Regions from separate parts of the Streptomyces sp. NPDC093065 genome, predicted to be linked through region 2. Evidence: riboswitches for the same ligand, from Rfam matches in the RefSeq annotation. Region 2 holds a riboswitch; the other holds the start of a gene.
What was found. A riboswitch is a leader RNA that binds a small molecule or an ion and turns the genes downstream of it on or off. The one in region 2 is predicted to bind glycine.

Region 1: linked by a shared signal. The riboswitch ahead of gcvT (glycine cleavage system aminomethyltransferase GcvT) and the one ahead of gcvP (aminomethyl-transferring glycine dehydrogenase) in region 2 are both predicted to bind glycine.

What each region holds. Positions count from the first base shown of each region.
Region 1 is NZ_JBIVPJ010000010.1:214,223-229,631, reverse strand. It holds gene ACIQFU_RS19840 (SpoIIE family protein phosphatase) at 1-440, shown strand, start outside; partial or broken gene ACIQFU_RS19835 (Dyp-type peroxidase domain-containing protein) at 582-767, shown strand; gene ACIQFU_RS19830 (hypothetical protein) at 927-1,586, opposite strand; gene ACIQFU_RS19825 (FdhF/YdeP family oxidoreductase) at 1,621-3,927, opposite strand; gene ACIQFU_RS19820 (SRPBCC family protein) at 3,960-4,472, opposite strand; gene ACIQFU_RS19815 (ATP-dependent Clp protease ATP-binding subunit) at 4,633-7,125, shown strand; gene ACIQFU_RS19810 (L-serine ammonia-lyase) at 7,158-8,525, opposite strand; gene glyA (serine hydroxymethyltransferase) at 8,626-9,888, opposite strand; gene gcvH (glycine cleavage system protein GcvH) at 9,903-10,280, opposite strand; gene gcvT (glycine cleavage system aminomethyltransferase GcvT) at 10,379-11,512, opposite strand; glycine riboswitch at 11,668-11,761, opposite strand; gene ACIQFU_RS19790 (AAA family ATPase) at 11,940-12,608, shown strand; gene ACIQFU_RS19785 (enhanced serine sensitivity protein SseB) at 12,688-13,455, shown strand; gene ACIQFU_RS19780 (enhanced serine sensitivity protein SseB C-terminal domain-containing protein) at 13,647-14,444, shown strand; gene ACIQFU_RS19775 (ABC transporter permease) at 14,735-15,409, shown strand, end outside.
Region 2 is NZ_JBIVPJ010000007.1:4,739-20,147, forward strand. It holds gene ACIQFU_RS14215 (small basic family protein) at 1-16, shown strand, start outside; gene ACIQFU_RS14220 (DUF881 domain-containing protein) at 22-879, shown strand; gene ACIQFU_RS14225 (FHA domain-containing protein) at 1,028-1,879, shown strand; gene ACIQFU_RS14230 (MerR family transcriptional regulator) at 1,924-2,664, shown strand; gene ACIQFU_RS14235 (bifunctional nuclease family protein) at 2,773-3,246, shown strand; gene ACIQFU_RS14240 (MerR family transcriptional regulator) at 3,438-4,124, shown strand; gene ACIQFU_RS14245 (DNA polymerase IV) at 4,196-5,632, shown strand; gene ACIQFU_RS14250 (PRC-barrel domain-containing protein) at 5,548-5,925, opposite strand; glycine riboswitch at 6,076-6,171, shown strand; gene gcvP (aminomethyl-transferring glycine dehydrogenase) at 6,349-9,234, shown strand; gene ACIQFU_RS14260 (molybdopterin-binding protein) at 9,304-9,723, opposite strand; partial or broken gene ACIQFU_RS14265 (MerR family transcriptional regulator) at 9,885-10,053, shown strand; gene ACIQFU_RS14270 (DUF1707 domain-containing protein) at 10,397-10,966, shown strand; gene ACIQFU_RS14275 (LacI family DNA-binding transcriptional regulator) at 10,976-12,040, opposite strand; gene ACIQFU_RS14280 (DUF5999 family protein) at 12,271-12,474, opposite strand; gene ACIQFU_RS14285 (hypothetical protein) at 12,815-13,396, opposite strand; gene ACIQFU_RS14290 (glutamate--cysteine ligase) at 13,954-15,409, shown strand, end outside.

The DNA.
Region 1 (15,409 bases), on a different contig from region 2:
ACGAGGTCCTCCGGCACCTCGACACCCTCACCTGCGGGCTCGAGCACTACATCGCCACGTGCCTCTACGCCGTGTACGACCCCCATCGGCACCAGTGCCACATCGCCAACGCCGGACACCTTCCCCCCGTCCTCGTACGCCCCGGTGAACGGCCGCGGCTCGTTTCCCTCCCGGCCGGGGCACCTCTGGGGGTCGGCGGCGTCGCGTTCGACACCACGACCTTCGACCTGCGGCCCGGGGACAGGCTCGTCCTCTACACCGACGGCCTGGTGGAGACCCGTGATCACGCCATCGACGAGCGACTGGACGTCCTGGTCGACGCGCTCGACGGGCACCCCGCGCCCCTGGAAGACACCTGCAGGCGTCTGCTGGGTGCCCTGCGCCGGCCCGACGACCACGACGACGTCGCCGTTCTGATCGCCGAAGCCGGCGTCGTCTGACGCCGGGGCCGTCCCCCTCGATCCGGCACCGCCGCGGAATGCCGCCGACTCCGGCCGGGCAGGCTCCTCCGGCGGGCGGAGGCCGGTCCCCGGGCACACGCCGGCGGCCGGGCATCGCCGCACGACGTTCAGCGGACAGCCGTCGGCACCGTCGCGGCCGGCGGCGAGGACCGGGTACGTGGCCTGCTGCGGGACATGGGAGGGCTCAGGCGTTCGGTCGGCTTCCGGGCCCCGGACGCCGGACTCGGCTGCGTGACCGGCATCGGCTCCGCGGCCTGGGACCGGCTCTTCAGCGGGCCGCGCCCCCGTGACCTGCGTCCTCGGCCACGAGGGTGCGGACCGCGTCGTTCACGAAGCGCCCGTAGCCGTGCCGGGAGACGGTCCGAAGGACGCGACGGGGGGAGAGCATGCTCGGTGGGTCACCCGATCTGTTCGTGCGGTTCCCGCCGCGGGGAACCGGAGAGCCGGGGGCGACGGACCAGGCGCTCAGCTTTCGGAGGCCGCCTCCCGGATGTCCCGGTGGGTGTGGTCCATGACCTCGCCCATGTCGTCCGTCGCGGGGTCGAGTTCCGCCGCACGCGCCGCCACCCGCCGCAGGCAGTCGGTCGTGGCCAGCGCCAGACCGGCCGCCTTGCCCAGCTCGCCGTCGCCCAGCAGCTCCTCGATGCCGGTGGACAGCCCGGCCAGCGTCTCGTCGTCGGTCTGCGGTACCAGGTGGCCCTCCAGACCCGCCGGGTACGGCGTCCGCTCCCGGTACTCGCGCAGTGCGGTGACGACGGCCGGGTTCTCGCTGTACTGGTCGAGGAGGCCCATCAGGACGTAGAGCCGTGCCACCAGCCGCGGCGGACCGGGGTACCCGTCCAGCCAGACGATGAGCTCGCGTTGACCGCCGAGGTGGTCGATGAACCGGGTCATGGCCTCGGCGAGCGTGTTGGACTGGGACCAGTGGGCCGGCAGTTGCCGCGCCACCTGCCGCGCCAGTTCGCTTCGGCCGGCCGGGGAGAGGGTCCCGGCCTCGAAAGCGGTGACCAGCTCCTGGTCCACGCCGAAACCGGTGGGGGCGGATCCGCCCTCGACGGCGCGCGACACATCGCGCCGGATGCGCAGCACTTCGTCGCCGATCCTGCTCAGCGGCTTCTCCCTCATGCGGTCCTCCCGGTCCCACGCGCGGTCGTCACGGTCACGTCGTGCCCGGTCGCGGGGCCACCGGCTCCAAGCGGACCACCAGACCCTTCGACGTCGGCTGGTTGCTGACGTCCGCCACGCTGTCCAGCGGGACGAGGACCTGCGTCTCCGGGTAGTACGCCGCCGCGCAGCCACGGCTGGACGGGTAGGGGACGACCCGGAAGTCCTCCGCACGGCGCTCCGTGCGGTCCGCCCACACGCCGACCACGTCCACGCGCTGTCCCCCGGACAAGCCGAGTTCCGCGATGTCCGCCGGATTGATCAGCACGACCCGGCGGCTGCCGTGGATGCCGCGGTAGCGGTCGTTGTTCGTGTAGGGGATCGTGTTCCACTGGTCGTGCGACCGGAGCGTCTGCAGCAGCAGGTGCCCCTCGGGTGCCTCGGGCATCTCCCAGGCGTTGCACGTGAACAGTGCCTTCCCCGTGGAAGTGCCGAAGACGCCTTCGTTGACCGGGTTCGGCAGGCTGATGCCGCCCGGCCGGACCACTCGCCGGTTGAAGTCGTGAAACCCCGGCACGACGTGGGCGACCCGGTCGCGGATCGCCCCGTAGTCGGCCTCGAACCGCGTCCACGGAATCCCGGCTCCGTCGGCCAGGGTGCGGCGCGCCAGCCGGCACAGGATGGCGACCTCGCTCAGCAGCAGCCGGGACGCCGGCTCCAGACGGCCGCGCGAGGTGTGCACCTCGCTCATCGAGTTCTCGACGGTCACGAACTGCTCGCCGCCCGACTGGACGTCCACCTCGGTACGCCCCAGGGTCGGCAGGATGAGGGCGGTCTCGCCGCAGACCGTGTGCGACCTGTTGAGCTTCGTGGAGATGTGCGCGGTGAGGCGGCAGCGGCGCACGGCCTCCTCGGTGAAGGCGGTGTCGGGAGCGGCCATCACGAAGTTCCCCGCCACGCCGAGGAAGACCTTGATCCGCCCTTCGTGCATGGCTCTGATCGAGTTCACGGAGTCGAGTCCGTGGCCCCGGGGCGGCTCGAAGCCGAACTCGTCGCGCAGCGCGTCGAGGAAGGAGTCGGGCATCTGCTCCCAGATGCCCATCGTGCGGTCACCCTGCACGTTGCTGTGCCCGCGCACCGGGCAGGCTCCGGCTCCGGCCCGGCCGAGATTGCCGCGCAGCAGCAGGAAGTTGACGATCTCCCTGATCGTGGGGACGCCGTGCTTGTGCTGCGTCACCCCCATGGCCCAGCAGACGACGACCCGCTCGCTGCGCAGGACGTCGTCGCGGACCCGCTCGATGTCCGCGCGGCTCAGCCCGGTCGCCCGGAGCACGTCCTCCCAGGCGACGGACCGGGCGTGCCGGGCGAACTCCTCGAACCCGCTGGTGTGCGAGGCGATGAACTCCTGGTCCAGCACGGCGCCCGGCCGGGCGTCCTCGGACTCCAGCAGCAGCCGGTTGAGTGCCTGGAACAGCGCGAGATCGCCACCGCTGCGAATGTGCAGGAACCGGTCGGCGATCTGCACGCCCCGGCCGATCACCCCGCGGGCCTTCTGCGGGTTCTTGAAGCGCAGGAGTCCGGCCTCCGGCAGGGTGTTGACCGCGATGACGCGGGCGCCGTTGCGCTTGGCCTGTTCCAGGGCGGAGAGCTGGCGAGGGTGGTTGGTTCCGGGGTTCTGGCCGACGAGGAAGATCAGATCGGCGTGGTGGAGGTCCTCAAGACTCACCGTCCCCTTGCCGGTCCCGAGGGTCTCGTGCAGGGCGAAGCCGCTGGACTCGTGGCACATGTTGCTGCAGTCGGGCAGGTTGTTGGTTCCGTACGCCCTGGCGAAGAGCTGCAGCACGAAGGCGGCCTCGTTGCTGACCCGGCCCGAGGTGTAGAAGACAGCCTCGTCGGGGGAGCCGAGCGACCTCAGTTCGTCGGCGATCAGACCGAGCGCGTCGTGCCAGTTGATCGGCTCGTAGTGGTCCGACCCCGGGCGTTTGACCATGGGTTCGGTGAGCCGGCCCTGCTGGTTCAGCCAGAGGTCGGAGTGGCCGGCCAGCTCCGACACGGAGTGCCTGCGGAAGAACTCGGCGGTGATCCGCCGGGTCGTCGCCTCGTCGTTGATGTGCTTGGCGCCGTTCTCGCAGTACTCGTTGAGATGCCGGTGGCCGGGGGAGGGGTCGGCCCAGGCGCAGCCCGGACAGTCGATGCCGCCCACCTGGTTCATGTTCAGCAGCGTCACTCCGGTGCGCCGGGCGGAGGTCTCCTCCAGGGAGTACTCCAGCGCGTGCGTCACCGCCGGCACGCCCGCCGCCCACTTCTTCGGCGGGGTCACCTCGAGTTCGTCCTCGGGCTCTTCGCTCGGTGGCCTGTGCATCTGAGGGGTCTCCCGCTTTCTCGCCGGTCGGTTCAGCCCACGGGCCATCGAGGTACGTGGCACCGCGGTGGCTCCGACTCCACCGGCCGGACGTGACCGTTTCGGATGGTCCCCCGCCAGCCCTCGCCCTCCTGCCCGAGGCCCTCCACGAACTCCTTGAAATGCGCCAGTTCGGACCGGACCACGCGTCGGACGAGTCCGGACGCGTCCGCCAGGAGGACCACGAGGCGCGGTCGCAGGAGCTCGATGTGCACGGTGACCGCGGTGCTGTCCGGTGCGGTCTCGTGGAACGTCACCTCTCCCCGGTGACGTGCGTCCAGACCGCGCCATGCCACACAGGTGTCCGGCTGCTGCTCGACGATCTCGGTCGCGAACTCGTGGCGCGCCGGCCCCAGTCCCACGGTCCAGTGGGTGATGGCAGGTCTGACCTGGTCCACCTTCACCACCGAGGTCATGAACCGGGGGAACGTCCTGAACTGGGTCCACTGGTTGTAGACGGTGCGCACCGGCACCGCGACCTGCACCGTCTCTTCGATCGTGGTCATGGCTCGCCCGTCTGCGATGGATGTCCCCTCAGTCTCACCGTCCTGCCGGAGTGCCGCCATGTGGATCTTGGTGGTGCTCGGGCGCACCCCGCGAGGCCCGCTTGCGACCGCGCGGGCATGGCGTTTGGCTGGACGAAAGCGCCGCGCATCAGGAGTTGCCATGTCGATGTCGACATTCGGTTTCGGTTCGTCGGACCCGTTCAGTGACATGCTCAACCGCTTCTTCGGCATGTCGCCGGCGTCGTCGCCGCCCGCGGTGCAGCGCGTGCCCATCGGGCGGCTCCTGACCGAGTCCTCCCAGGAACTCATCAACCTCGCCGCCCGGCGGGCCGTCGAGGACGGGACGTCCGACCTCGACACGGAACATCTCCTGTGGGCGGCCACCAAGGTGGATCCCGCCCGGCGGATCCTCGTCCGGGCGGGCGTCGATCCGGATTCCTTCGCCGACGACATCGCCCGCGTCCTGCCCCGGGAGTCGGGCGAGCCGTCGGCCGAGCCCGGTCTGACCCCCGCGGCCAAGCGCACGCTCGCCGCGGCGTACGAGCGTTCGCAGGCCGCAGGGGTGTCGTACATCGGCCCCGAGCACATCCTCAGCGCCCTGCTCGACGACAGCGACACGGGCGCCGCCCGGATGATGCGTGCGGACGGCCTCGACCCGGCGAAACTCGCGGGACTCGCCGAGCAGACGGGACGCGGCGACGGCGGATCCACCGGCCGGAAGAAGCCGGCGACCACCCTGGACGAGTTCGGCCGGGACCTCACGGAAGAGGCCAGGGCCGGAAAACTCGACCCGGTGGTCGGGCGTGCGGAGGAGATCGAGCAGACCGTCGAGATCCTTTCGCGCCGCTCCAAGAACAACCCCGTTCTCATCGGAGAACCGGGAGTCGGCAAGACCGCGATCGTCGAGGGGCTGGCCCAGCGCATCGTGGCGGGTGAGGTTCCCGGCACCCTCAAGGACAAGCGCGTCGTCGCGCTCGACCTGTCCGGCATGGTGGCGGGCGCGCAGTACCGGGGACAGTTCGAGGAGCGGCTCAAGAAGGTCATCGAGGACGTCCAGCAGGCCCGCGGCGACATCATCCTGTTCATCGACGAACTCCACACCGTCGTCGGTGCCGGAGCCGGCGGCGAGAGTTCCATGGACGCCGGGAACATGCTGAAGCCCGCCCTCGCGCGCGGCGAACTCCACGTGGTGGGTGCGACGACCATCGACGAGTACCGCAAGCACGTGGAGAAGGACGCGGCCCTCGAACGCCGCTTCCAGCCCGTGCTGGTCCCCGAGCCGACGGTCGAGGAGACCCTGCAGATCCTCGAGGGCCTGCGCGACGCCTACGAGGCGCACCACCAGGTCCGCTTCGCCGACGGCGCCCTGGCAGCGGCGGCGGAGCTGTCCGACCGCTACGTCAGCGACCGCTTCCTGCCCGACAAGGCGATCGACCTGATGGACCAGGCGGGCGCCCGCGTACGGCTGCGCAGCGCGAGCCGTTCCACCGAGGCCGTCGGCCGCGAGGACCGCATCGCCCGGCTGCGCCGGGAACAGGAGCAGGCCGTCGCCGCCGAGGACTACGACCGGGCGGGTGAGCTGAAGCGCGAGATCGCCGAGGCGGAGGGCGAACTGGCCGGCATCGAGGAGCGCCGCGAGGGCGTCGTCTCCGTCACCGCCGACGACATCGCCGATGTGATCTCCCGCCGCACCGGCATCCCGGTCTCCCAGCTGACGGCCGGGGAGAAGGAGCGGCTGCTCAAGCTGGAGGAGGAGATGCACGCCCGGATCGTCGGCCAGGACGAGGCGGTCACCGCCGTCTCGCGGGCGGTGCGCCGCAACCGGGCCGGCATGGGCGACCCCGACCGCCCCGTGGGCTCCTTCCTCTTCCTCGGCCCTACCGGCGTCGGCAAGACCGAGCTGGCCAAGACCCTCGCCGAGCTCCTGTTCGGCGAGGAGAACCGCATGGTCCGCTTCGACATGAGCGAGTTCCAGGAGAAGCACACCGTCGCCCGGCTCGTCGGGGCGCCCCCGGGATACGTCGGCTACGAGGAGGCCGGCCAGCTCACCGAGAAGGTCCGCCGCCAGCCCTACAGCGTGGTCCTGTTCGACGAGGTGGAAAAGGCCCACCCCGACGTCTTCAACACGCTGCTGCAGATCCTGGACGACGGCCGCCTCACCGACGGACAGGGCCGCACCGTCGACTTCCGGCACTGCGTGATCATCATGACGTCCAACATCGGTGCCCACCGCATCCTCGACCACAAGGGCGACGCGGCCGGTCTCAAGGACGAACTGATGGAGGAACTACGGGCCCGCTTCCTGCCCGAGTTCCTGAACCGGATCGACGACATCATCGTCTTCCACAGTCTCACCCAGGACGATCTGACCGAGATCCTGAACCACCTCCTCGCCCAGAGCGAGCACCGCGTGCACGCCCAGGGCATCAAGCTGGAGGTCACCGAGGCCGCCAGGAAACTGCTCATCGCCCACGGCTACCGGCCGGAGTTCGGCGCCCGCCCGCTGCGCCGCACCATCCAGGCCGAACTCGACAACCGCATCGCCGACCTGCTCCTGGGCGGCGAGGCCGGTCCCGGGGACACCGTCGTCGCCGACGTACATCAGGACGCGCTCGTCTGCACCGTGCGCAAGACGGCCGACGACGCGTCCTGACGCCGGGCCCGGCGCCGGCGGGGTCTGCCCGCTCAGCACTCGATGATGTTCACCGCGAGCCCGCCCCGGGCCGTCTCCTTGTACTTGACCGACATGTCGGCGCCGGTGTCCTTCATGGTCTTGATGACCTTGTCCAGGGAGACCTTGTGGGACCCGTCGCCGCGCATCGCCATCCGGGCCGCCGTGACCGCCTTGACGGCGGCCATGCCGTTGCGCTCGATGCACGGGATCTGGACGAGGCCGCCGACCGGGTCGCAGGTGAGGCCGAGGTTGTGCTCCATGCCGATCTCGGCGGCGTTCTCCACCTGCTCCGGTGAGCCGCCGAGCACCTCGGCGAGGGCGCCCGCGGCCATCGAGCAGGCGGAGCCGACCTCGCCCTGGCAGCCGACCTCGGCGCCGGAGATGGAGGCGTTCTCCTTGAAGAGCATGCCGATCGCGCCGGCCGCCAGGAGGAAGCGGACCACGCCGTCCTCGTCGGCACCGGGGACGAAGTTCACGTAGTAGTGCAGGACCGCCGGGATGATGCCGGCCGCGCCGTTGGTGGGGGCCGTGACGACCCGGCCGCCGGCCGCGTTCTCCTCGTTCACGGCCATCGCGTAGAGCGTGATCCACTCCATGGCCAGGGCCTGCGGGTCGCCCTCGGAGCGCAGCTTGCGCGCGGTGTTCGCGGCGCGGCGGCGGACCTTCAGGCCGCCCGGAAGGATGCCCTCGCGGGTCATGCCGCGCTCGACGCACGCCTGCATCACGCGCCAGATCTCCAGCAGACCCGTGCGGATCTCGCCCTCGTCGCGCCAGGCACGCTCGTTCTCCAGCATCAGCGCCGAGATGGACAGACCCGTCTCGCGGGTCAGGCGCAGCAGCTCGTCGCCGGTGCGGAAGGGGTACTTCAGGACCGTGTCGTCGAGCACGATGCGGTCGGCGCCGACCGCGTCCTCGTCGACGACGAAGCCGCCGCCCACCGAGTAGTAGGTCTTGGTCAGCACCTCGGCGCCCTCGGCGTCGTACGCCCACAGGGTCATGCCGTTGGCGTGGTAGGGGAGGGCCTTGCGACGGTGCAGGACCATGTCGTCGTCGTAGGAGAAGGCGATCTCGCGCTCGCCGAGGAGGCGGAGGCGGCCGGCCGACCTGATCGTCTCGACGCGGTCGTCGGCGCTCTCCACGTCCACCGTGCGCGGTGAGTCGCCCTCCAGGCCGAGCAGCACCGCCTTGGGCGTGCCGTGGCCGTGGCCGGTGGCGCCGAGGGAGCCGTACAGCTCGGCGCGGACCGAGGCGACGGAGTCCAGCAGCTCCTCGTTGCGCAGGCGGCGGGCGAACATGCGGGCCGCGCGCATCGGGCCGACCGTGTGCGAACTCGACGGGCCGATGCCGATCGAGAACAGGTCGAAGACCGAGATGGCCACGGGGACTCCTCAGAACGGGGGTGGTGCGGAGGGGGTGCTTCGGGTGGGGCGCCGGGCCCCGCTCGTGGCGGGCGCGGCGCCCCGCCCTCGGACGCGGTGTCTACTTGTTCAGACCCGGGTACAGCGGGTGCTTGTCGGCCAGGGCCTTCACCCTGGCCTTGAGCGCCTCGGCGTCGTAGGACGGCTTCAGTGCCTGGGCGATCACGTCGGCGACCTCGGCGAAGTCCTCGGCGGTGAAGCCTCGGGTCGCCAGGGCCGGCGTACCGATGCGCAGACCGGAGGTCACCATCGGGGGACGCGGGTCGTTCGGGACGGCGTTGCGGTTGACCGTGATGCCGACCTCGTGGAGGCGGTCCTCGGCCTGCTGTCCGTCCAGTTCGGAGTCGCGCAGGTCCACCAGGACCAGGTGGACGTCCGTGCCGCCGGTCAGGACCGACACGCCCGCCGCCTTCGCGTCGTCCTTCACCAGGCGCTCGGCGAGGATGCGGGCACCGTCCAGCGTACGACGCTGGCGCTCCTTGAAGTCCTCGCTCGCGGCGACCTTGAAGGCGACGGCCTTGGCGGCCACCACGTGCTCCAGCGGGCCACCCTGCTGACCGGGGAAGACGGCGGAGTTGATCTTCTTGGCCAGCTCGGCCGTGGAGAGGATCACACCGCCGCGCGGGCCGCCCAGGGTCTTGTGCGTGGTGGTGGTGACCACGTGGGCGTGCGGCACCGGGTTCGGGTGCAGGCCCGCCGCGACCAGACCGGCGAAGTGCGCCATGTCGACCATCAGGTACGCGCCGACCTCGTCCGCGACCTTGCGGAACGCGGCGAAGTCCAGCTGCCGCGGGTACGCCGACCAGCCGGCCACGATCAGCTTCGGCCTGTTCTCCTTGGCGAGGCGCTCCACCTCGGCCATGTCGACCCGGCCGTCGTCGCCGACGTGGTAGGCGACGACGTTGTAGAGCTTGCCGGAGAAGTTGATCTTCATGCCGTGGGTCAGGTGCCCGCCGTGGGCGAGGTTCAGACCCATGATCGTGTCGCCCGGCTTGAGCAGCGCGAACATCGCCGCCGCGTTGGCCTGGGCGCCCGAGTGCGGCTGCACGTTGGCGTGCTCGGCGCCGAAGAGCGCCTTGACCCGGTCGATCGCGATCTGCTCGACCACGTCGACGTGCTCGCAGCCGCCGTAGTAGCGGCGGCCGGGGTAGCCCTCGGCGTACTTGTTGGTGAGGACCGAGCCCTGGGCCTCCATGACCGCGACCGGGGCGAAGTTCTCCGAGGCGATCATCTCGAGGGTGGACTGCTGGCGGTCCAGCTCGGCGTCGACGGCTGCGGCGACGTCCGGGTCCAGCTCGTGCAGGGGTGTGTTCAGAAGCGACATGCGGTCGGGACTCCTCAGCCGGCGGTGAAGGCGGTGTACTCGTCGGCGGAGAGCAGGTCGGCCGGCTCGTCCGTGATCCGCACCTTGAACAGCCAGCCGCCCTCGAAGGGGGCGCTGTTCACCAGCGACGGGTCGTTGACGACGTCCTCGTTGACCTCGGTGATCTCACCGGAGACGGGGGAGTACAGGTCGGAGACGGACTTGGTCGACTCCAGTTCGCCGCAGGTCTCGCCCGCGGTCACCGAGTCGCCGACCTCGGGGAGCTGGACGAAGACGACGTCACCGAGCGCGTTGGCCGCGTGCTCCGTGATGCCGACCGTCGAGACGCCGTCCTCGGCGCCCGACAGCCACTCGTGCTCCTTGCTGTAGCGCAGCTGCTGGGGGTTGCTCATGGCCTGAATTCTCCTGTACGCGAGGAAGTGGCTGGTGAAGGGGGTGATGGGGGAACGAGCGAGGCAGGGGGCCGCCGGGGAGGGCCGCCGCCCAGTGTCTACTTCCGGCGCTTGTAGAACGGCAGCGCCACGACCTCGTACGGCTCGTGACTGCCCCGGATGTCCACGCCGACGTCCTCGGTTCCCGGGGCCGCGTGCGCGGGGTCGACGTACGCCATGGCGATCGGCTTGCCCAGCGTCGGGGACGGAGCACCCGAGGTGACCTCGCCGATCACCGCGCCGCCCGCGACCACCCGGTACCCGGAGCGCGGGACCCGGCGGCCCTCGGCGACCAGGCCCACCAGGACGCGGGGCGGGTTCTGCTCCGCCCGGGAAGCGGCCTCGGCCAGCGAGGCGCGCCCGACGAAGTCGCCCTCCTTCTCGAACTTCACCACCCGGCCGAGACCGGCGTCGAACGGGGTCAGCGCGGTCGACAGCTCGTTGCCGTACAGCGGCATGCCCGCCTCCAGGCGGAGCGTGTCCCGGCAGGACAGGCCGCACGGGACCAGCCCCACGCCCTCGCCCGCCTTGGTCAGCGCCTGCCACAGCTCGACGGCGTGCTGCGGCGCCACGAACAGCTCGAAGCCGTCCTCGCCGGTGTAGCCGGTGCGTGCGATCAGCGCCGGGACGCCGGCGACCGTGCCGGGCAGCCCCGCGTAGTACTTCAGGCCCTCCAGGTCGGCGTCGGTGAGCGACGCGAGGATGCCCGGGGACTCGGGGCCCTGCACGGCGAGCAGCGCGTAGGCGTCGCGGTCGTCGCGCACCTCGGCGTCGAAGCCCGCCGCCCGCCCGGTCAGCGCGTCCAGCACGGCCTGGGCGTTGGAGGCGTTGGCGACCACCATGTAGCGGGGGGACCCGGCCTCGGTGTCGCCCAGGCGGTAGACGATCAGGTCGTCCAGGATGCCGCCGTCCTCACGGCAGATCATGGTGTAGCGGGCCCGGCCCGGCTTCACGGTGCCGATGTTGCCGACCAGCGCGAAGTTCAGCAGCTCGGCCGCCTGCGGGCCGTTGACGGTGATCTCGCCCATGTGCGAGAGGTCGAAGAGACCGGCGCGGGTGCGCACCGCGACGTGCTCCTCGCGCTCGGAGCCGTAGCGCAGGGGCATGTCCCAGCCGGCGAAGTCGGTCATCGTCGCGCCCAGCGCGCGATGCGTGGCATCGAGCGCGGTACGGCGCGGTTCGGTACTGCTCATCGGTCGGTCGTCTCCCATGACAGGACGTGGCGAGGTCGGTCCTCCCCATCTGTCATCGGAACCTGAGAGGTTCGCCACGGCCACCGGAGTACGGCGATCAGGGCTTGCACCTTGGGTGGGACCGCCGTCGGGGGCGGTCCGCTTTTCAGATGTGCCTCGCCCGCGCGGTAACGGGGCCTGAGAGATTCAAGGGAGGGACTTGCTCCTTCGGCGCCCCGGCGCGGCCGGGGACTCTCCCGCGCGGATTCAAACGGCCGGTATGCAGTTGGCGCCGCCATCATTGCACGCCCCGGCGATCCGTGGGCAGAGCTGTTCTTGTAACCGGCTTGTGGCAGTAAGCGAACGAAAACGCGAGACCTGCGCATTACCTTCTCTTTACACTCGACGGGGAGGGCCTCGTGAACCGCCCCAGGGGAGGACGATCACGGTGAACAGGACCACGGCGTACGCCACGACCTCGGGACTCGCGCTGCCCGAGCAGCCGGCCGCTCCGGCGACCGAGGCGTGCGCCCCACTGCACGCGCCCGTCGTCCGTGACCTCAGGGACCGCGACGGCCGCAGCCCGCACGCCCTGCTCTTCGGACCCCGGGACCTGGTGGTGATCACCGGTCTGCCCGGCAGCGGCAAGTCCACGCTGATGCGGCGCACCGTGCGCGGCCCGCGCGTCGACTCCCAGGACACCCGCGACCGCTGGGAGCACCGCGTGCCGCGCCGGCTGCCCTACGCGCTCTACCGCCCCCTGGTCCGCCTCACCCACTACGCCGGACTGCGCCGCGCGGTGCGCTCCGGCGAGGGTGTCGTCGTGCACGACTGCGGCACCCAGGCCTGGGTGCGCGGCTGGCTGGCCCGCGCGGCCCGCCGCCGGGGCGGTGCCCTGCACCTGCTGCTCCTCGACGTCGCTCCCGACGACGCCCTGGCCGGCCAGCGCGAGCGCGGCCGGGGCGTGTCCCGGTACGCGTTCCTGCGGCACCGCGCGGCCAACTCCCGCCTGCTGCGCGCGGTGACCGCGGGCAGCCTGCCCGCCGGCTGCGCCTCGGCGGTCGTCCTGGACCGGGCCGCGGCCGGCACCCTGCGCCGGATCGCCTTCACGGGGTGACGCACGGTAGGGCACCGGGGCCGAACGGGTTAGCCTTTCAGCCACGAACAGCGGTATCAGGCAGGCGGTAGGTAGACAGATGGACTTCCCGGCACAGGCGCACCCTCATCCGCACGGCGGGTGGCCCGGCAACGAGCTGGAGGAGGTGCTGTCCGCCTCCCTCGGCGTCCCGACGGCCGGCGGCCGGATAGTGGAGGTCCTCGGCCGCAGCCTCCTGTGGGTACCCCTGCCGAGCGGCGGCGGACCGCACAGCGGCCCCCTCGACCTGCCCTCGCTGGAGATCGACGGCCAGGCCTACGTACCGGTGTTCAGCTCCGAGGAACAGCTCCGGCAGGTCGCCGGGCCGCAGATGGCGTACACCGTCGCCCCCGCCGTGGAGTTCGCCCGCGGCCTGCCGCCGCAGGCCGGCATCGCGCTGAACCCGGAGGGCGTGGTGGGCCTCCCGCTGCCGCCGCCCGCCGTGGCCGAACTGTGCCGGGCCGGACGCACCCCGCTGGACGGCCCCGCGTCCGGCGGACGGGTCCGCCTCTTCGAGCCCGACTGGCAGGACGACCCGGTGGACTTCCTGGCCGCCGCCTCCGCCGAGTTCGCCGCCACCGGCGTCGTACGCAGCGCGCGCCGCTGTCTGGCCGCCGTCGAGACCGCCGACCCGGCCCTGTACGTCGGCGTCGAACTGACCCACTGGGAGGGCGACGCCCAAGCCCTCCCCCTGGAGGCCCTCGGCCGCGCCCTGACCAAGTCCCCCCTCAGGTACCAGGTCAACCTGGTCCTCCTGGAGGCGGCCCAGGACCCGGTCTGCGACTGGATGCGGGACAAGGTCAGGCCGTTCTACGACCGGGACTTGTAAGCGCCCGTCGGGTGGGCGCCCCGAAGGGGCGCGGGGCTGTGACATGTGCGGCTCCGCCGCGCGGCGCGACAAGCCACAACGAATCCGCACCCGCCGACGGACAGCACACCCCGAGCTGGAAGGCCCCCCGCACCCGGCGGAGCCTTAAGCTGGTTCCGACACCGGGGGAACTTCTCGAAGGGGCGATACGCGTGAGCGCCAGCGGCACCACGACCGGACAGGTCGAGCACATGCTGCGCCAGGTCACGCCCGGGCGCTACGACGCCTACGAGGCCCTGCTGCGCGCCCTCGCCACTCCCACCTCCGGCCAGGTCTGGATGCTGCTGTGGCACGGACAGGCCGGCTCCCCGGACGCCCAGTACGGGAACATGGAGGTCGAGGGTTACGGCTACGCGCCCTGCGTGACCTCCGCCCAGGAGCTGTCCGCCAGTGGCTGGAACCGGTCGTACGAGGTGGTCGACGGCCTGGAGGTGGCCCGCGCCCTCTACCCGGACCACTACGGCCTGTGGCTCAACCCGCACGCCCCCGGCGGCGGCGTCGGCATCCCCTGGCTCGACCTGCGCCGTATCGCCTCTGGCCTGGACCGCCAGCCCGCCGGGCCCCTGCGCCTGTCCGAACCGGCCGTCGAGATCCCCCAGTTCTACGCCCTGCTCGCACAGAACGCCCACCGCACCCCGGCGGTCCGCGCGCTGCGCCGCGCCTGGGTGCAGCCGGCGCTCGGGGCGCCGTACCTCGCCATCGGCCTGGACGTGTACGACACCTCCCCGCCGGCCGTCGACGCGGTCCGCGCGATGATGCAGCAGTCCGTCGGCGCGGTGCCGGACGGGCTGCCGGTGTCCACGGTGGCGATGACCGACACGCACGACCCGGTCGCCCTGTGGCTGCGCGCCAACGCCCGCCCGTTCTACGACCGCGAGGCCCACGCGGCCGCCCCCGCCCAGGCACCGGCGGGCGGGTACGGATACCCTCCGGCCGGCAGCCGGTACTGACGTCGGAGATCATCTTCGCGCGTAGATGGCGGCGCAAAGCACCATCTTGTCCCTGATGTCCCAACTCGCCCGCGTCCGGCCCCCGTTACCCACTGTCCGGATAACGGAACACCTCAAACAGCATCACGTTTGCGCATCCATTCCCCGTCCCCTCTGGCTACAGATCGCCAAAGCGTTGAAGACTCCCGCAACAAGGGGTGGATGCTCGCCTCTTTGTACGACGGACTGATCACGCCGCTACAGCGGCAAGTGCGGGCCGGCTACCGCCGGTTGAGAGGGGTCCCTGCCAGATGACGGCACCATTGCACGAGCCGACCGCGGAAGCGGCCCCGAGTGCGGCAGAGGAAGCGGCGGTCGCCGGCGCCGAGGCCAAGTCGGTACAAGGGCGCTCCCTGGGCCGGATCGCCTGGGAGCGCCTGAAGAGGGACAGGCTGGCCCTCGCGGGCGGTGTCGTGGTGCTGGTCCTCATCGTGATCGCCGTGCTGGCTCCCCTGATCACCTCCCTGTACGGGCAGGAGCCCAACGCGTACAACGAGGACATGATCGACCCGCTGTTCGGCACCCCCACGGGCTCCCTGGGCGGTGTCAGCGGCGACCACTGGCTCGGGGTGGAGCCGGTCAACGGCCGCGACATCTTCGCCCGCATCGTCCACGGCTCACGGATCTCGCTCCTGGTGGGCTTCCTGTCCGCCATGGTCGCCGTGGTCCTCGGCACCGTCCTCGGTGTTCTCGCGGGCTTCTTCGGCGGCTGGGTCGACTCCCTCATCTGCCGGATCATGGACGGACTGCTGGCCTTCCCGCAGCTGCTCTTCATCATCGCCCTGGTCTCCGTCATGCCGGACAACATGCTCGGACTGAGCGGCACGGGCGTGCGCCTGCTCATGATGATCGTGGTCATCGGCTTCTTCGGCTGGCCCTACATCGGTCGCGTGGTCCGAGGCCAGACCCTCTCGATGCGCGAACGG
Region 2 (15,409 bases):
CGTCTTCCGGGCGTGAGGCCGATGAACGAGCCAGAGGAGCAGGGCCCGAACCGGCTGCGCAAGGAACTGCCCGAGGAAGTGGCGCCCGCGGAGAAGCGGGACGCGGACGCCCCGGCGGGCGACTCGCCGCAGGGCGCCCAACAGGAGCGGAACGGGCTGACCGGCAGACAGCGGCTCCTGAAGGGTGTGTGGCCGCCGCGCCTCACACGGGCCCAACTCATCGTGGCCCTGCTCCTGTTCGGGCTCGGGTTCGGCCTCGCGGTCCAGGTGGCGTCCAACAGTGACGGCGACAGCGCGCTGCGTGGCGCCCGCCAGGAGGATCTGGTGCGCATCCTCGATGAACTGGACGACCGTACTCAACGTCTTGAAGACGAGAAGCAGGGCCTCGAGAAGCAGCGCGACGAGCTGGAGAACAGCTCCGACCAGGCGGAGGAGGCCCGCAAGCAGACGCTCGAGAAGGAGCGGCAGCTGGGCATCCTCGCGGGCACCGTGGCCGCGCAGGGGCCCGGCATCACGGTGACCATCGAGGACACGAAGGGGACGGTCGAGGCGGACATGCTGCTCGACGCGGTCCAGGAGCTGCGCGCGGCCGGTGCGGAGGCGATCCAGGTGAACGGCGTACGGGTCGTCGCCGGCACGTATCTCGCGGACGCCGACAAGTCCGTCAGCGTCGACGGGAACAAGATCAACGCGCCCTATCGTTTCCAGGTCATCGGCAAGCCGCAGGACCTCGAACCGGCTCTCAACATTCCTGGAGGAGTGGTGCAGACTCTGGAGAAGGAACAGGCCACCGTTACTGTTGAGCGGTCGAGCAAGATCGTCGTGGACGCCTTGCGAGCGGCGAAGCGGCCTGACTACGCTCGGTCGTCCTCCCAGTGAACCGGCGGTGCATGGGGGGCGTCCGGCGAGGGCATGAGGTTGCGGGGGGTCGGCGCACCGATTGGGTGGTGCGTGGTGGAAACTGTCTGGTGGAGACGGACGTTGTGAAGGTGTCCGGGTCGGTCAGCGCGGTCAGTAAGGGTTCGTCCTGCCCCACGGGCGGGTCTGTTTCGGTCAAGGGGAATCGCCCGTGAAGTTGTTTGCGAAGTTGTTCGGCAAGAGCGCGCGAGAGGGCGGCAGCGACAACGCGACCGCCCGTCATCGCGCACAGCCCGACGCGGAGGGCTCACGCCCGATGTTCCGGGACCAGGTGGGTGGTCCCGGCGCGCCGTCTGTTGACCCTGCTCAGTCCGGCGGCATAGGTTTCGGCCAGTCCTCGGCCCCGGGTACGGGCGGAGGGTTCACCCCCGACCCGTACGCGTCGAACGCCCCGGCGGGGCAGCCGCGGCAGGAGGATCCGTCCATGTCGGCCCTGGTGTGTACGAGGTGCGGCAACCGCAACGCGGAGAACAGCCGCTTCTGCTCCAACTGCGGTGCTCCGCTGCGGCCCGGTGCGGTGCCGGAGCGGGCGTCCGAGACGACCTCCACGATCTCCATCTCCGGTCTGGAGGCGTACGACTCGGAGGTCACCGGCCAGACGGCGATGCCGGCGCTCTCGCCCGAGGCGCAGGCGGCCGTCGACGCGCTGCCGCTGGGCTCCGCGCTCCTGGTCGTGCGTCGCGGCCCTAACTCGGGCAGCCGCTTCCTGCTGGACGGCGAGCTGACCACCGCCGGGCGTCATCCGCAGAGCGACATCTTCCTGGACGACGTGACGGTCTCGCGCCGGCACGTGGAGTTCCGCCGCAGCCCGGACGGCTCGTTCACGGTCGCCGACGTCGGCAGCCTGAACGGCACGTACGTCAACCGGGAGCGCATCGACCAGGTCGCCCTGTCCAACGGTGACGAGGTGCAGATCGGCAAGTACCGGCTGGTGTTCTACGCGAGCCAGCGGGGTTACTGACCCGCCCCCGGGCCGCCCGTCCGGGGAACCTCCAGGGAAGGTCCATGTTTCAAACACCGAGCGGCGGTGCCGGGCAAGGCGCCGCCGCCACGGACAGTGGGCTGATGAGCATCGGCGCAGTGCTGAACGCGTTGCGTGACGAGTTCCCCGACATCACCATCTCCAAGATCCGTTTCCTTGAGTCGGAGGGCCTCGTCGAGCCGAGGCGGACCCCGGCCGGGTATCGCAAGTTCAGCGCACACGACGTCGAGCGCCTCGGCGAGGTGCTGCGCATGCAGCGCGACCACTATCTGCCGCTCAAGGTGATCCGCGAGCATCTGGACGCCGTGGAACGCGGGGAGGCGGTGTCCCTGCCACGGGTCGGCCGCCAGCGGGAGGGCGAGGCGGCCGTGGCGGAGCCCGCCGAGGGCCCGACGGTGGCCAGGATCGGACGCGACGAGCTGCTCGCAACGGCCGGGATCGGCGACCAGGAACTGAAGGAGTGGGAGTCCTACGGACTCCTCGTCCCGCTGGCCGACGGGGCCTACGACGCCGAGGCGGTCACCGTGGCGTCGCTGGTGGTGCAGCTGGGGCGGTTCGGGATCGAGCCGCGGCACCTGCGGGTGATGAAGGCCGCCGCCGACCGGGAGGCCGGGCTCGTGGACCAGGTGGTGGCCCCGCTGAAGCGGCACCGCAACCCCCAGACCAGGGCACACGCGGAAGCCCGCACCAAGGAGCTGGCGGGACTGGCAGTGAAACTGCACGCGGCGCTGGTGCAGACCGCTCTGGGCGTGCGGCTGCCCTGAAACGACGGGGAGCGAGGGTCTGGAACCGACCACCGGTCCGGACCCGGATCGCCCACCCGATCCCGGCCCGACTACCCAAACGTCCCGGGCACGGCCTAGGGTTGCTGTGTGAACGAGCTCGATGTCGTAGGTGTCCGGGTCGAGATGCCCTCCAACCAGCCGATCGTGCTGCTGCGCGAGGTGGGCGGCGACCGTTACCTTCCCATCTGGATCGGCCCCGGGGAGGCGACGGCGATCGCCTTCGCCCAGCAGGGCATGGCTCCCGCACGACCGCTGACCCACGACCTCTTCAAGGACGTGCTGGAGGCCGTCGGCCAGGAGCTCACGGAAGTACGCATCACCGACCTGCGCGACGGGGTCTTCTACGCCGAGCTGGTCTTCGCGAGCGGGGTCGAGGTCAGTGCCAGGCCCTCCGACGCCATAGCGCTGGCCCTGCGCACCGGTACGCCGATCTACGGCAGCGACACGGTCCTCGACGACGCCGGTATCGCCATCCCGGACGAGCAGGAGGACGAGGTGGAGAAGTTCCGCGAGTTCCTCGACCAGATCTCGCCCGAGGACTTCGGAACCAGCAACCAGTGAGGCGCCCGGCCGGGGCGGATTCAGGGCCACGCGAGGCCCTGTCCGGGCACATCCGGCTAGCCTTTCCCGGAACTGGGCACGGGAAACCACTCGTAGGGTGATTATCACTCGGCGTGCCGAGTGTGGCGATCGTTGACGCACCCTTGGTGACTGCCTACCTTCGAGGAGGCAGGTCAAGGACGGAGGTCGGCGTGAGAATCAGCGGCGACGGTACGGTTGGGGGTGGCCCCGGGCACAGCCTCGGGGCAGGCGGTCCGTACCCTCCCCCGGGCTCCCGGCTTCGCGCGAGCGCGGGCCACGCCCGGCACGGTGGCGCGACCGATCCCGGTCCGCAGCGACCGGCAGCCGTGCCGACCAGCGGAGGGGCGACGTCCATGGCGTCCGAGCAGATCGGCTACCGCGGGCCGACGGCCTGCGCGGCCGCCGGCATCACCTACCGGCAACTCGACTACTGGGCGCGCACGGGACTCGTCGAGTCCAGCGTGCGGCCCGCGCACGGATCCGGAACGCAGCGGCTGTACAGCTTCCGCGACGTGGTCGTGCTGAAGATCGTCAAGCGCTTCCTGGACACCGGGGTGTCGCTGCAGAACATCCGCACCGCCGTCCAGCACCTGCGGGAGCGCGGCTTCCGCGACCTGGAGCGGATGACCTTGATGAGCGACGGCGCCACCGTCTACGAGTGCACCTCGCCCGACGAGGTGCACGCGCTGCTCCAGGGCGGCCAGGGCATCTTCGGGATCGCCGTGGGCGTGGTGTGGCGGGACGTGGAGAGCGCGCTGTCCCAGCTGCACGGGGAGCGGATCGACACGGGCGAGACCCTGGTCGGGCACAATCCCGCCGACGAGCTGGCCCGGCGGCGGAACAACAGGGCGGTCTGACGGCGCCGCGCCTCCGGGCGCCGGCCCGCGTGGTGGCGGCATTGTCAGTGGCGTAGGGCAGCATCGAAGATGTGAGAACCGCGCCCACGATCCTGCATCTCGACATGGATGCCTTCTTCGCCTCGGTGGAGCAGGCGTCCAAGCCGAGTCTGCGCGGGAAGGCCGTGGTCGTGGGCGGTCTCGGGCCCCGCGGCGTGGTCGCCACCTGCTCGTACGAGGCGCGGGTGTTCGGGGTGCACTCCGCGATGCCCATGGGCCAGGCTCGTCGACTCGCGCCGCACGCCGCCTACCTCGTGCCGCGCTTCGAGCTGTACCGGTCGATCAGCGAGCAGGTCATGCGGCTGCTGCGGGAGCTTTCGCCCCTGGTGGAGCCGCTCAGCCTGGACGAGGCCTTCGTGGATCTGGAGGCCGGCCACGCGGCCTGGGACGCGGAGTCGGCCCGGCTGGCGGGAGCGAGGCTGCGCGCGGACATCCGTGCCGTCACCGGCCTCACCGGCTCCGTCGGGCTCGCCGCCTCCAAGATGCTCGCCAAGATCGCCTCGGAGGAGGCCAAGCCCGACGGACTGGTCCTCATCCCGCCGGGGACCGAGCGGGCCATGCTGGAGCCGATGACCGTGCGGACGCTGCCCGGGGTGGGGCCGGCCACCGGAGACCATCTGCGCCGGGCGGGGATCACCACGGTCGGCGAGATCGCCGAGGCGGGCGAGGACGAGCTGGTACGGCTGCTGGGCAAGGCGCACGGCCACGCGCTGTACGCCATGGCACTGGCGCGGGACGAGCGGCCGGTGGTGGCCGAGCGGGAGACCAAGTCCGTGTCGGTCGAGGACACCTACGACGTGGACATCCACGACCGGGTGCGGGTCGGCGTCGAGGTCGGACGGCTGGCGGACCGCTGCGTGCGGCGGCTGCGCGCCTCCGGTCTGTCCGGGCGGACCATCGTGCTCAAGGTCCGCAGGTACGACTTCTCCACGCTGACGCGCTCGGAGACGCTGCGCGGGCCCACCGACGACCCCGCGGTGGTCCGGGAGGCCGCCGCCAGACTGCTGGACTCGGTGGACACCACGGGCGGCGTGCGGCTGCTGGGGGTGGGAGTCAGCGGGCTCGCCGACTACACGCAGGAGGACTTGTTCGCGCAGGCCGCAGGTGACGTTCCCGAGGTGCCGGCCGAGGAGCCCGAGACCGGCCCCGTCGAGGAGCACGGCCCCTCGCCCGCCGAGCGGAGGTGGCCGGCGGGGCACGACGTACGGCATGCGGCGCTCGGACACGGGTGGGTGCAGGGCAGCGGTCTCGGGCGGGTCACCGTGCGGTTCGAGACGCCGTACTCGGAGGTCGGCCGGGTGCGGACCTTCCCGGTGGACGACCCCGAGCTGAGCCCGGCCGATCCGCTGCCGCTGGTCACCGGCGCGGAGGGCGGCGAGGCCGGTCAGCCGTCGTCGTTGCCCTTGCCGGCCAGCTTGCCGAAGTCGTGGTCGGGGGGCGGGGGACCGGCGGCCACGTCCAGGCCGTAGTGGTGGTAGAGCTGGAGTTCCTGCTCCGGCGAGAGGTGGCGGCCGACGCCGAAGTCGGGCGCCTCCTTGATCAGGGACCGGTCGAAGGGCACGCGCAGGGTGCCGTCGACCAGTTCGCTGGGCTCCAGGGGGACGAAGGCGTCCCTGCTGAAGAGGCCGGTCCGTATCGCGGCCCACTCGGGGACGCCGGTGGCGTCGTCGAGGTACACCTCGTCCACGGTGCCGATCCTCGTGCCGTCGCGGTCGAACGCCTTGCGGCCGATCAGGTTCCGCGGATCGATGTCAGTACGCACGGGGCCCTCCACTTGATCGCGCCACTGGGCCGGACTGGGGTCGGACACCAGCCGCCTAATCATCCGTAAGTACTACAAAAGAGCACATGTGGCCGGTCGGCCACTCGAAGTTCGCGCGAACGTCTCGCTGGTACGCTGGCAAACGGCCGCTGACCCCGCGCGGGAGAGTCCTCCGGACACCACCGGAGGCGCCGAAGGAGCAAATCCTCCCCGGAATCTCTCAGGCTCACGTACCGCACGGACGAGGTCACTCTGGAAAGCAGGGCGGGTGTCGACGGCTTCCGCTCTCACCGACGGTGAAAGCCGGAAGGGCCTCCGGGCTCGTCCGGTGAAGCTCTCAGGTTGAGATGACAGAGGGGGAGGCCGTCCGGGTACCCGCGCCGTGGTGCCCCTCGAAGGTCGTCAGACCAGGAGGCCTCCGCAATGACCGCCCACCGCACTCCGCTCTCCGAACTCGAACAGGCAGCGCCGTTCGAGCAGCGCCACATCGGCCCCGACCACGAGGCCCGGGCCAAGATGCTCGCGCAGGTCGGTTACGGTTCGCTCGACGAACTGACGGCCGCCGCGGTGCCGGACGTGATCAAGAACGCCGACCGGCTCGACCTGCCGGGCGCGCGCTCCGAGGCCGAGGTGCTGGCCGAGCTGCGCTCCCTGGCCGACCGCAACCAGGTCCTCGACTCCATGATCGGCCTCGGCTACTACGGCACCTTCACCCCGCCGGTCATCCTGCGCAACGTCATGGAGAACCCGTCCTGGTACACGGCGTACACGCCGTACCAGCCGGAGATCTCGCAGGGCCGGCTCGAGGCGCTGCTGAACTTCCAGACGATGGTCGCCGAGCTGACGGGTCTGCCCACCTCCGGGGCCTCGCTGCTCGACGAGGGCACCGCCGCCGCCGAGGCGATGGCCCTTTCCCGGCGCATGGGCAAGAACAAGAAGGGCCTCTTCCTGGTCGACGCGGACGCCCTGCCGCAGACCGTCGCCGTGATACGGACCCGCGCCGAACCGACCGGCGTCGAGGTGGTCGTCGCCGACCTCGGCGAGGGCATCCCCGCCGAGGTCGCCGAGCGGGAGATCTGCGGCGTCCTCATCCAGTACCCGGGCGCCTCCGGTGCCGTCCGCGACATCAAGCCGGTGATCGACCGGGCGCACGAGCTCGGCGCGCTCGTCACCGTCGCCGCCGACCTGCTCGCCCTCACGCTGCTCACCTCGCCCGGCGAGCTGGGCGCCGACATCGCGGTGGGCACCACCCAGCGCTTCGGCGTGCCGATGGGCTTCGGCGGCCCGCACGCCGGCTACATGGCCGTGCACGAGAAGTTCGCCCGCAGCCTGCCCGGCCGCCTGGTCGGCGTCTCCGTGGACGCCGACGGCAACAAGGCCTACCGCCTGGCCCTGCAGACCCGTGAGCAGCACATCCGCCGCGAGAAGGCCACCAGCAACATCTGCACCGCACAGGTGCTGCTCGCCGTCATGGCCGGCATGTACGCCGTCTATCACGGCCCCGAGGGGCTGCGGGCCATCGCCCGGCGCACCCACCGGTACGCCACGATCACCGCGGCCGGTCTGGCCGCCGGCGGCGTCGAGATCGTGCACGGCGCCTACTTCGACACCGTGACCGTGCGGGTGCCCGGCAGGGCCGACGCGATCGTGCACGCCGCCCGCGAGAACGGCATCAACCTGCGGCTCGTCGACGCCGACCAGGTGTCCTTCGCCTGCGACGAGACCACCACGCGGACGCAGGTCGGCGGCGTGTGGAACGCGTTCGGCGTGGAGGGCGACGTCGAGGCGCTGGACGCGGAGACCGGGCAGGCGCTGCCCGAGGCGCTGCTGCGCACCGACGACTTCCTGACCCACCCCGTCTTCCACCAGCACCGCTCCGAGACCGCGATGCTGCGCTACCTGCGCCGCCTCGCCGACCGGGACTACGCGCTGGACCGCGGCATGATCCCGCTGGGCTCCTGCACCATGAAGCTGAACGCGACCACCGAGATGGAACCGGTCACCTGGCCCGAGTTCGGCGCGCTGCACCCCTTCGCGCCCGCCGAGCAGGCGCAGGGCTACCTGACGCTCATCCGTGAGCTGGAGGAGCGGCTCGCCGAGGTCACGGGATACGACAAGGTCTCGCTGCAGCCCAACGCCGGCTCGCAGGGCGAGTTCGCGGGCCTGCTCGCCGTGCGCGGCTACCACCGGGCCAACGGCGACGAGCAGCGCACCGTCTGCCTCATCCCGTCCTCCGCACACGGCACCAACGCCGCCAGCGCCGTGATGGCCGGCATGAAGGTCGTCGTCGTCAAGACCGCCGAGGACGGCGAGATCGACGTCGAGGACCTCCGCGCCAAGATCGAGAAGCACCGCGACGAGCTCGCCGTGCTGATGATCACGTACCCCTCCACGCACGGCGTGTTCGAGGAGCACGTGGCCGACATCTGCGCCCAGGTGCACGACGCGGGCGGCCAGGTCTACGTGGACGGCGCCAACCTCAACGCCCTGGTCGGCCTCGCCAAGCCCGGCCACTTCGGCGGCGACGTTTCCCACCTGAACCTGCACAAGACCTTCTGCATCCCGCACGGCGGCGGCGGCCCCGGCGTCGGCCCCGTGGCCGTACGGTCGCACCTGGCGCCGTACCTGCCCAACCACCCGCTGCAGCCCGCGGTCGGCCCGCAGACCGGCGTCGGTCCGATCTCGGCGGCGCCGTGGGGGTCGGCCGGCATCCTGCCGATCTCCTGGTCGTACGTGCGGCTGATGGGCGGCGAGGGTCTCAAGCGCGCCACGCAGGTGGCCGTGCTGTCCGCCAACTACATCGCCAAGCGCCTGGAGCCGCACTTCCCGGTGCTCTACAACGGCCCCGGCGGGCTGGTCGCGCACGAGTGCATCATCGACCTGCGCCCGCTGACCAAGGCGACCGGCGTCAGCGTCGACGACATCGCCAAGCGGCTGATCGACTACGGCTTCCACGCGCCGACGATGTCCTTCCCGGTGGCCGGGACGCTGATGATCGAGCCGACCGAGTCCGAGGACCTGGCCGAGCTGGACCGGTTCTGCGAGGCGATGATCGCCATCCGCGCGGAGATCGAGAAGGTCGGCTCCGGCGACTGGCCGGCCGACGACAACCCGCTGCGCGGCGCCCCGCACACCGCGGGCGCGCTCGGCGGCGACTGGGACCACGCCTACACGCGCGAGGAGGCCGTCTTCCCGGCCGGTGTGTCCGTCGCCGACAAGTACTGGCCGCCGGTGCGCCGCATCGACCAGGCCTACGGCGACCGGAACCTCGTCTGCTCCTGCCCGCCGCTGGACGCCTACGAGGACTGAGTCCCGCCGAGGAAGTGAGAGAGGCCCCGTCCGGGCTGCCAGGGTCCGGACGGGGCCTCTCGTCGTCTCTCAGGCCGTGGCGAGCGACACCTCGGTCGCCTTGATCAGCGCGACGACGGGAACGCCCACGGACAGCCCAAGGTCGTCGGCGGCCTCCCTGGTGATGGCGGCGGTCAGCCCGGCGCCCTCGACGGCGACCGTGACCGAGGCCATCGCGGCGCCGGTGGTGAGGGCGGTGACCGTGCCCGGCAGGCGGTTGCGGACGGACAGGCCCTCGACGCGTCCGGTGGCCAGGGCGACCTCCGTGGACTTCACCAGGGCCCGCACGGCGGTGCCTGGGGCGAGTGCGAGGTCCTCGGCCGACTCCCGGGTGATCGCGGCGGTGAGGTCCTGGCCGCCGAAGAGGCGTACCCCGACCGTCGCCATGGCCTCGCCCGGGGTGACGGCGGTGACGGTCCCGGGGAGCTGGTTGCGGATGCTCAGGCTCATGAGGGCACCGTAGCCCGACGGGGGCGTTGCGCCGGGTATGCGAGGGTCTGCGTCGGGAGTCGGGCTGTGAGGCGCACGCGGATCCGGTCGCCGTGACGCTCCAGGCGGGCGGCTCGCCGAGGATCTCTCCGGGCCGTCCTCACGGTGGGTGTCGCATCCTCCCTGGGATCGTCACCACGGCCGGGCCCGGGGACGTCGCGGCCCGGGTCGGGGGGACGGTCCTCACTCGGCTCGTCTCCTGCCGGCCAGGGAGACGGTGGAGGAACTCGGCGTCGAGGTCGGCGCGCGGCCACGGCTCGGGTGAAGTCGACGCGTGTACACATCGACAGGACTCGATCCACGCAACCCCGAGGCCCGGCCCGGCGGAACCGCGCGCGGCCTGGGGCGGGTCGCGTCGACGCGCCGCCCCTCCTCGTGGTGGCGGGTGGTGGTCCGGCCCGCGTCGGCCCGGCGGTGCACGGTGTCCGGGCTGACGCCGGGCGGCCCGGCGGGCCGTGCGGGACTGCGTGCGGGTCACTGGGTCACGACAGTCCGCGGGAAGAGGACGGTGGACGAGGGGTTGGTCGTGGGGTATAACGCGATATAGCGTTAGTGTGCCGCAGTGGCGGGGCGCCCACAGGGCGCCCGGGAAGATCGGGGTCGAGCTATGCCGGTGCAGCCTTCACAGGGCGGAGTGGCGCCCGCTCTCCGCGCCTCGCACGCGGACCGGGACCGGGCCGTGGACGTACTGAGCGCCGCCGCCGGCGACGGCAGACTGACCGCCGGCGAACTGGACGAGCGGGTGGGGGCGGCGCTCACCGCGCGCACCCAGGAGGAGCTGGCCGCCCTGACCGCCGACCTGCCGCTCCCGGCGGACGGCACCGCGCCCCCCTTGGCCAAGGACGTCGTCCGTATCGAGCAGGAGGGCGCGTCCACCCGGCGGGGGGAGGGCTGGGTGGTACCCCGGCGGGTGGAGATCCGCTCGGCCTGGGGCGAGGTGACGCTCGATCTCACCCGGGCGGTGATCACGCACGACACCCTCCGCATCGACCTCGACATGCGGGCCGGGGCACTGAAGATCGTGACCCGGCCCGGCATCGTCGTGGACACCGACTCACTCGCGACGAACTACGGCGAGGTGAAGATCCCGAGGACCGTCGACGCCGGGGTGCCCGTGGAGCTGAGGGTGGAGATCACGGGCGAGATCAGCTGGGGGCAGGTCGTGGTGCGTGCGCCGCGCCGCAGGCTCGGGCGCAGGGCGTAGCCGGACGGCTCACCCGGACGGCGCGGCGGGGCCCGGAGGGGGCGCCGTGCTGGAGCGGACGATCAGCTCCGTGGCCAGCTCGGCCCGTGGCGAGTCCGGGCGTTCGTCGCGGGCCGGGCGGAGCACCGTGCGCGCGGCCACCCTGCCCATGTCGGCGAGCGGCTGGCGCACGGTCGTCAGGGGCGGCGCCGACCAGCGGACCTCCGGAAGGTCGTCGAAACCGACGACGCTCATGTCCTGCGGCACCCTCGCCCCACGCCGCCGCAGCGCCTCGATCGCGCCGAGCGCCATCTGGTCGCTGGCCGCGAACACGGCCGTCGGCGGCTCGGGCAGGCCCAGCAGGACCTCGCAGGCGGCGAAACCGGACTCGTGGCGGAAGTCGCCGGGGACGATCAGGGACTCGTCCACGGCGAGGCCGGCGTCTTCCAGGGCGGCGCGGTAGCCGTCGCGGCGGGCGCGCGAGCACAGCAGCCGTGCCGGCCCGGCGATCAGACCGATCCGGCGATGCCCCAGCGCCAGCAGATGCTCCGTGGCCGCCATGGCGCCCGCCCGGTTGGCCGCGCCGACGGTGGGCACACCCAGGGCGGGGGAGCCCGCCGGGTCGACCACGACCAGGGGCACGCCGAGGATCCGCAGCTCCTGGTGGAGCACGGGGTCCAGGGCCGAGGTGACGAGGACGACGCCGTCCGAGGCCCGGGCCCGCAGATTGCGCATCCACTGACGGGCGTCGCCCGAGCGGCCGTGGACAGCGGAGACCACGGTGCCGACGCCCGCGGCCCGGGCCACCTCCTCGACCCCTCGGACGATCTCCACGGCCCAGGGACTGTCCAGGTCGTTGAAGACCAGGTCGAGCAGGGCGGCCTGGCGGCCCGGTGCGGCGGCGCGCTTGCGGTACCCGTGCCGGCGCAGCAGTTCCTCCACCCGCGCCCTGGTCCCCGGCGACACGTCCGCCCGGCCGTTCACGACCCGGGACACGGTCGGCACCGAGACCCCCGCGCGGCGGGCGATGTCCGTGATCGTGACCCTGCCCCGGCCGCCGGAAGCCGTTCTGGCCCGGGCCCCGTCCACCGCCACTTCCCCCACCTCCGCCGACACCGACCGCGAAACTGCCAGGAGTCTTCCGGAAACCGGGCCCTCGGGGGAAGTCGCAGCGGCCCCGCGAACCGGGCCGTCACCGCGTCCGCGCCGACACGCTACGGGGAGTGACCGGCCCCGGACACGCATGAGGGCCGGTGCGCAGCCGTGGCTGCGGGCCGGCCCCGTGAGGCAGCGGGCACAGTGGCGTCACCCTGCCCGGCTCGTGGTCAGGCGGCGGTCGTCAGGCCCGCGCCGACGGGACGGTGCGGGGCGATGGCCTGACCGTCCGGCAGTAGCTCACCGGTGTCCTCGAAAAGGACGACACCGTTGCACAGCAGGCTCCACCCCTGCTCCGGGTGGTGCGCCACGAGACGGGCGGACTCCCGGTCGGCGGAGACGGCTGACGGGCACGGTGGCTGGTGCTGGCACATGAGTGGGGTCTCTCGGTCTGTGATGATGGGTGAGTTCGCTGTCGTGGCCGTACCGCGGCGTGAAGCCTCGTCCATGGCCGCCCCCCGTTGTTTGAGTCGGTCCGAAACCCAGTGTTGCCCCACGGGCGTCGATCCGCAGGTATTTCGCAGCACCGCTTCTCACAGGTTCATGACGCGTCACCCGCGCGGACGGTTCAGCCCAACTGCACTGTCACTTCGGGTGGTTCGGCATGGCCGTTTGGGGCTAGTCCGCGCGGGTGGGCCGGCGGTCCGGCCGAACGGGGCAGGTCGGCGGGCCGGTGAACGGGACGGGCCGGTGATCCGGGGCCGCGGGGCCGGATCAGGCGGGGGAACCCAGCAGCCGCGTCGGTGTCATCCGGTGCGTGAGGACCGGCAGCAGTTCGGCGACCCGGTGCGGCACGTGGGCCGCGATCCCGGGCGGGGCCGGTGCCAGCGGCACCAGGAGATCGGTGGCCGCGGGCCCGGCCGCGGCGTCCGCGGCGCAGTCGCCGTGCAGCCACAGCGTGAGCATGTACAGCTCGGGAACGGACAGCAGGCGCGGCTGGTACGACTGGGGCATCAGGTCGGCCTGCCGCAACGCGCGCTCGGTCGAGGTGACGTAGGGGCCCTCGAAGAAGTGCGAGAACGCCCAGCCGTCGGCGGTCAGCATCGTCTCCGCCGCCGCCACCGCCCGGTCGCCGCACCGGATGTGGAACCGCCACCCGGTCAGCCGCGTCGCCGTCACGCCCTGCGCCGCGACCCGGTCGAGGACGTGCACGGGAAGCGGCAGCTCCGGTGTTGCGGGTCCCTGGGCGCCGAGCAGGGCGGGGGTCCGGGCCTCGCGGACCGCGGTGGGCGACGAGAGGGCGGTGAGGACGGAGCGCAGGGCGGGCGCGGGGGCCTGGGGGACACGCAGGGGCATGATAGGTCGCCTCTCATTCGAAGGCACGGTGGCGCGAGGGCGGAGCGGGGCGGACGACACTGTCGGCTCACAGGGCTGGGAGAGGCAGGGACCGGGTCCGGAAACGAGAAGTGGGAGAGGCCTGCCGCGCGTCAGCTCGACGGCAGGATCCTTCGACCGTGGACGCCGGTCCGCTGCCTGTCCGCGGAGTTTATACGACATGTGTTCAGACTGTGTTTCGGCTAGCCGATTCCGGTAAGCAGTACAAGGTTGAACTCGGCCGTCGATATGCGGGAATCCTCCGGATTCTGGGCCGGGTGTACTGCGGTGACCTCGGGGAATGTTCACCGAGCGGTCGGCCAATTGTCGTCGGCGTTTTTCACGAGTTGCCGGCCCGGGAAACTGCTCGACGCGCCATGCCCGGTGAATGTGCCACCGGTCACATCGGCACAGCGTAGCGGCTGCCGGGCCGGTGCGGGGACGTTATCGATCGCTTCGGCTGGGCATCATCCCACCTGACCGGCGGCCGGCCGACGGCGGCCGGTCTTCCACACATCGCTCCGAGAAGGGACTCTTCCATGGGGGAGAAGGTCGCGGCAGGTCAGTTCGACCTGTCCGATCGCCAGCGCTACCGCGAGAAGCTCCAGCGGTGCCTGACGGGCCTGGAGCGACTTCTGGCGGAGAAGCGGTTCGACCGCCCGAAGAACCTGATGGGGCTGGAGATCGAATTGAATCTCGTCGGTGCCGACGGGATGCCGAAAATGTTGAATGCGCAAGTCCTCGAACGCATCGCGAGCCGCGACTTCCAGACCGAACTCGCCATGTTCAACCTCGAGGTCAACATAGCTCCGCACCGCCTGGGCGGGCGGGTATTCGACCGGCTCGCGGAGGAGATCCGTACGTCATTGGCATATGCGGACCGCAAGGCCGGCGAGGTCGACGCCGGAATCGCGATGATCGGTATTCTGCCGACGCTGGACCGGGACGACCTGGTCTCGTCCAATCTCTCCGCCGTCGACCGCTACGCCCTGCTCAACGAACAGATCGTGGCCGCCCGCGGGGAGGACTTCACCCTCGACATCGAGGGCGTCGAGCGCCTGACCTGCACGTCGAAGTCCATCGCCCCCGAGGCCGCCTGCACCTCGGTGCAACTGCACCTCCAGGTCACCCCCGACCGCTTCGCCGACGTGTGGAACGCGGCGCAGGCCGTCACCGCCGCGCAGATTGCCCTCGGCGCCAACGCGCCCTTCCTCTTCGGCCGCGAGCTGTGGCGGGAGTCGCGGCCCCCGCTGTTCCAGCAGTCCACCGACACCCGCCCACCCGAGCTCCAGGCCCAGGGCGTGCGGCCGCGCACCTGGTTCGGCGAGCGGTGGGTGACCTCTGCGTACGACCTCTTCGAGGAGAACCGGCGCTACTTCCCGGCGCTGCTGCCCATCTGCGACGACGAGGACCCGCTGGACGTCCTCGACGCGGGCGGTGTGCCCTCGCTCTCCGAACTCGTCCTGCACAACGGGACCGTCTACCGCTGGAACCGCCCCGTCTACGACATCGCCGACGGCGTCCCGCACCTGCGCGTCGAGAACCGGGTCCTGCCCGCCGGTCCCACCGTCACCGACGTCATCGCCAACGCCGCCTTCTACTACGGAGTCGTGCGCGCGCTCGCCGAGGAGCCCCGGCCGGTGTGGACCCGGCTGCCGTTCGAGGCCGCCGCCGCCAACTTCGAGGCCGCGTGCCGTCACGGCATCGAGGCCCGCTTCGAGTGGCCCCGGCGCGGCCGCCTCGGCGGCACCACCGAGGTCGACGCCGCCGTCCTCGTACGCGACGAACTGCTGCCGCTCGCCGAGGCAGGTCTCGACGCCTGGGGCGTGGAACCGGCCGACCGGGACTTCTACCTCGGCGTGATCGAGGAGCGATGCCGGCGCCGGGTCAACGGCGCCTCCTGGCAGGCGGCCACCTTCCACCGGGGGCTGGAGGCGGGCCTGTCCCGGGAGGCCGCGCTGGCCGCCACGACCCGCCGCTACGTCGAGCTGATGC